Regions from separate parts of the Brevibacillus sp. HB1.4B genome, predicted to be linked through region 2. Evidence: a T-box and tRNA genes for the amino acid it is inferred to sense, from the RefSeq annotation. Region 2 holds a T-box; the other holds one or more tRNA genes.

Region 1 (2,461 bases), 240 kb from region 2:
AGAAGTATATTTACTACTTCTCGATCTTCATTGTTCGATATAAGTTACTGTATTGTCTAAGTGTAGCGCGAGTTGGCTTTTCTTTGAAATTGCAGTAATACATTGCCATAAAGTGCTCAAATGTGACAACCTCTTTTTTGTCCATCTCTATCACCCTTTTCCAATCAAATTAACATTTCATCCATTCCCAAATGTTGCTGTCTGTCTTTTCTTCTTTCAATCTCCAACTACTCTTCTCATAATACTCATTCATTTTAGAAGTAGTCGGACATATTACCTCAATTGGGCACTCCCCCAAGATCTGAAGCATTTTATCCATTAACCTCTGTCCTCGATGACTTGGACGAATTGCAAACTGATATAGCGAAATAGTTTGATCAGACTTTCTAGGATAAAAGCGTAATGCTCCTACAATTTGGTTATCATCTATTGCTACAACGACTTGCCTTCTACGCACAGCAGCAAATGCTCCATCAGGACATAAAAATTCCCTATTAGAAATACCATCGTTATTTTCTTGAATGTTATTCTGAAAGAAAAATACAACATCATTCCCTAACCATGAATCAGCTAATGTTATCTTCATTATTCTAACCTCATCAAATCCCAATTTATGTAGAGAGTAGTTCTTTAATGGCTCTCCTGTAACGCAACATCCGTTCATGGTCATTTTTGTTGGATCTGGGATGCGGGTCAAGTCACAGTTATCTTCTAGGTCTGCCAGTTTAACGAACCTTGCTATCGGGTCAAGTTCCGCTCTTTTTACAATTTCCATGTAGGTCTCGCCTTCATTTCTAGTTAGAGCAACGACTGCTCCCACAATCTCAGGAGAAAATCCAGATTCGAGAAGACCTTCCTTAGAGCCTTCTCTAATTGTACTCATTCACACCCTCCTTCCTCATGAAGTCCCCATTTTAAAACGAATAGTATTTGCCACCCAAATCGTAGAATATGGAGGTTAGTGACTGTGGCTAATCAAAAGCATAAAATAAAAAACCCTTGATTCCTCAAGGGTTCTAACGTTCATACTATGGTGATCCGGACTGGGTTCGAACCAGCGACCCCCACCCTGTCAAGATGGTGCTCTCCCAACTGAGCTACCGGATCATGGGATATGTGTGTGATCGTTTAATGGTGGGCCCTGTAGGACTCGAACCTACGACCAATCGGTTATGAGCCGACCGCTCTGACCAACTGAGCTAAGGGCCCGAATCGTATCGGACGTCGATCACATTTATTACTATACAGCATCGTAAAATGGATTTCAAGAGGAAATGAATAATTTCTTGTAAAAATTTTCACTCGTACCAAAAGAACACTAAGAAACCCAGTGATATCAGTCTTGCTTTTACCATGTAAAAAGCCTCGTCATCTCGTTTCAGCTATATATGCTTACCCAAGACCCCAACAAAAAAGCCATTCCCCACCGCTGCGACCCACATCCCCCCTACTAAACATGGGGATTACCTACTTGATGGCATCACATCAAACATGACGCCATCAAGCATATGAGCTACACCAGTGAAGAATTGGCTTCTGCCAGTCTAAAGACGATCCAATAAAGGGTACAACAACAAACAAGATAATTAGGTAATGATCGAGACAAACTTCCTCATCGCAACCCTAACCTACCCCGCCTGCTCCGTCCCTTTCCCTTTCTCCTCGACACGCAGCTCGGCTTCCTGTTGCTTCAACGCCTCATTTCGTGTCAATTCCGCCTCCTGCTCATCTCTCATCCGATGGGCCATACGGCTAGACGCATTGGCTGCCACACTCGCCACGAGGTCGTCCAAAAATGTGTGAACACGTCCCTCTCCCGACTTGGTATCCAGCCTTTTAATCACCCCGACCTTGTGCTTATCCAAATGGCCAAAGGTGGTCACCGCGATACTTCCATATCCAAATACGGAGCCTAGCGCCAATGTTTCGTCGCATCCGAACAGTCCTTCATCTGACGCGATGATAGATTGGAGCGGCTCGGACAAGAGGCCCTTCTCTGCTAACGTATCCAACTCAACGCCAACCAGGATGGCGTGCTGCATTTCCCTTTTTTCCAAGACCGCTTTCACGCTCTCGATGCACTGCGCCATCGTGAGATCTGGATGGTAAGGTGATTGCATGAGATAGACGATCTCTGCGATATCATCCATCGTCACTCCGCGTTCTGCCAAACGTGCGAGAGCAGCGTTTCTGACTTCGATGCTGTGTACTTGCTTCTTCATATAAGAGACAACCCCTTCCACAAATCGAGTGAAGTCGTTTCCTACCATAGTATCACACGCTGACCAAATTGCGACAATCTTTCGCCCACAGCCTGACTGACCCTGCACCCAAACTGTTGGGCATGCCCGCTCACTCCTGTATAATAATGAATAGAAGATCCCAATAAGGAGGACACCGCAGTGGCCCTTGAGGAAATCATCTTGGAAAGCCGGCATTTGGGGACGCCGGAAAAGCTGAT
Region 2 (2,461 bases):
TCAACTCGAGATGGGTGATATGGTATCTCTTGCAGGTTATGGTCGGTTCAAAGTTCTTGAGGTAGCAGGTCCAACACGCAGCGGAAGACTTCGCATGATTGTCGGACTGGTTACATAAGATGGACCAAAGCGCAAAAAATTGTAAAATACGGCAGGAAACACAGCTAATCCTGTCGAAATGATTGAAGACGAATTATCGGGAAAAGTGGGGGGTTCATGTGCCATTAACGCCGTTGGATATACACAATAAGGAATTCAGCACAGGCTTTCGTGGGTATAACATTGACGAAGTGAACGAGTTTCTCGATCAGGTGATCAAAGATTTTGAGCTCTTGATAAAAGAGAAAAAAGAACAGGAAGAGCGCGTAGCCATTCTGAATGAGCGCGTAGATTACTATAAGAGCTTGGAAGAAAATTTGAGCAAGTCGATTCTGGTCGCGCAGGAGACAGCGGAAGACGTGAAGTCGAATGCCCGCAAGGAAGCGCAGCTCATCTTAAAGGAATCCGAGAAAAATGCAGACCGAATCGTCAATGAAGCATTGGCGAAGTCACGCAAAATCGCAATCGAAATCGAAGAATTAAAAAAACGTGCTTCGGTTTACCGTATGCGCTTTCGGACGCTTTTGGAAGCACAGTTGGAAATGCTGGAGAATGGCGATTGGGATAACATTGAACAGCCACAAGTTGATTCGCCTGTAACAGTTGAATAAATCATTGACGTTCGAGCAATGATGGTATTATAATGAAAGACAACTTTTTCGAAATAAAGCACTTATAGTAGTTGAACAGGCTTATACAAATCATAGACGATGAACGGGAAGAGTACGTGAGCCAGCACTGCCTAGAGAGTCGGGAAAAGGTGAAAACCCGGCCAGTTGCTTTCACAGAAAATCACCCGGGAGTTCAATATCCGAAAGCCCAGATAACCTTGAAGGTTAAACAGGTGAGTAAGTGAGCGCGTCATTCCCGTTACGAATGAGTGAAGTGGAACGAATCCGATGCAGGCTTTTTTGTCGTACGGGTTTGTTCAATCAGGGTGGTACCACGGGAGCTTTCTCTCGTCCCTTTTTGGGGATGAGTGAAAGCTTTTATTTATTTAAGGAGTGAATCAGGCCATGGATTACAGCAAAACCTTAGCGCTACCAAAAACAGATTTCCCTATGCGCGGAAATTTGCCAAGCCGCGAGCCACAGATGCAAGCGGTATGGGAAGAGCAAAATATTTATCAACAAGTGCTAGATCGTACAAAAGACCGCCCGTCTTTTGTCTTGCATGATGGCCCTCCGTATGCGAATGGAGATATCCATATCGGTCACGCACTGAACAAAATCCTCAAGGACTTCATCGTTCGCTACAAATCCATGGCAGGATTTTATGCGCCGTACATCCCAGGTTGGGATACACATGGTTTGCCGATTGAACAAGCGATCATCAATGCACAAGGGTTGGATCGTCGTAGCATCGAAGTGAACGATTTCCGTCAGCGCTGTGAAGAGTATGCGTGGTCCTACATCGACAAGCAACGCGACCAATTCAAGCGTCTGGGTGTTCGCGGAGATTGGGAAAACCCTTATGTGACACTCCTGCCTGAGTATGAAGCCAACCAAATTCGCGTATTCGGTGAAATGGCGAAAAAGGGTTATATTTACAAAGGACTGCGCTGCGTGTACTGGTCTCCGTCTTCTGAGACGGCTCTGGCTGACGCAGAAATCGAATACAAAGATAAGCGCTCTCCTTCTATTTACGTCAGCTTCCAGGTAGCAGATGGAAAAGGCAAGCTGGACACAGAAACAGGCGTTGTTATCTGGACAACGACTCCGTGGACATTGCCAGCAAACCTTGCAATCAGCCTGCATCCTGAACTTGAGTACAACGTAGTGAAGGTAGATGGCCGCAAATTCCTGGTAGCCAACGGTCTGATTGAAGCCGCGAGCAAAGAAATTGGCTGGGAAGGCGTAGAGATTCTCGCGACCTTTAAAGGTCAAGAACTGGAAGGCGTAGAAACTCAGCATCCATTCTACGATCGCAAGTCTCCACTCATCCTGGGTGAGCATGTAACCTTGGATGCAGGTACTGGTTGCGTTCATACTGCTCCAGGACACGGGGAAGATGACTTTAACATTGGTCAAAAATACAATTTGGGCGTCCTTTGCCCAGTGGATCACGAAGGTAAAATGACCAATGAGGCTCCAGGCTTTGAAGGTCTGTTCTACGAAGATGCCAACAAAGTGATTACAGAAAAGCTGAAAGAAACCGGAGCACTCTTGAAGCTCAATTTCTTCACGCACTCCTACCCACATGACTGGCGTACGAAAAAACCGGTTATCTATCGGGCGACAGAGCAATGGTTCGCGTCTATCGACGGATTCCGTGAGCAAATGCTCGAAGCGATTAAAAATGTAAAATGGATTCCTCATTGGGGAGAAACTCGTTTGGCAAACATGATCGCCGATCGTGGCGA

What was found. A T-box is a leader RNA that pairs with one kind of tRNA and senses whether it is charged. The one in region 2 lies ahead of ileS (isoleucine--tRNA ligase), so its partner is inferred to be a tRNA-Ile.
Region 1: it has a tRNA-Ile gene. The T-box ahead of ileS (isoleucine--tRNA ligase) is inferred to sense a tRNA for this amino acid. The anticodon was not compared.

The regions. Positions count from the first base shown of each region.
Region 1 covers NZ_JABSUT010000002.1:665,291-667,751, forward strand. The annotation lists gene HP398_RS30865 (GNAT family N-acetyltransferase) at 170-883, opposite strand; tRNA gene HP398_RS07435 (tRNA-Val) at 1,032-1,107, opposite strand; tRNA gene HP398_RS07440 (tRNA-Ile) at 1,133-1,209, opposite strand; gene HP398_RS07445 (phosphatidylglycerophosphatase A family protein) at 1,629-2,222, opposite strand; gene HP398_RS07450 (alpha/beta hydrolase) at 2,403-2,461, shown strand, end outside.
Region 2 covers NZ_JABSUT010000002.1:427,200-429,660, reverse strand. The annotation lists gene HP398_RS06515 (YlmH family RNA-binding protein) at 1-118, shown strand, start outside; gene HP398_RS06510 (DivIVA domain-containing protein) at 219-710, shown strand; T-box leader at 801-1,069, shown strand; gene ileS (isoleucine--tRNA ligase) at 1,116-2,461, shown strand, end outside.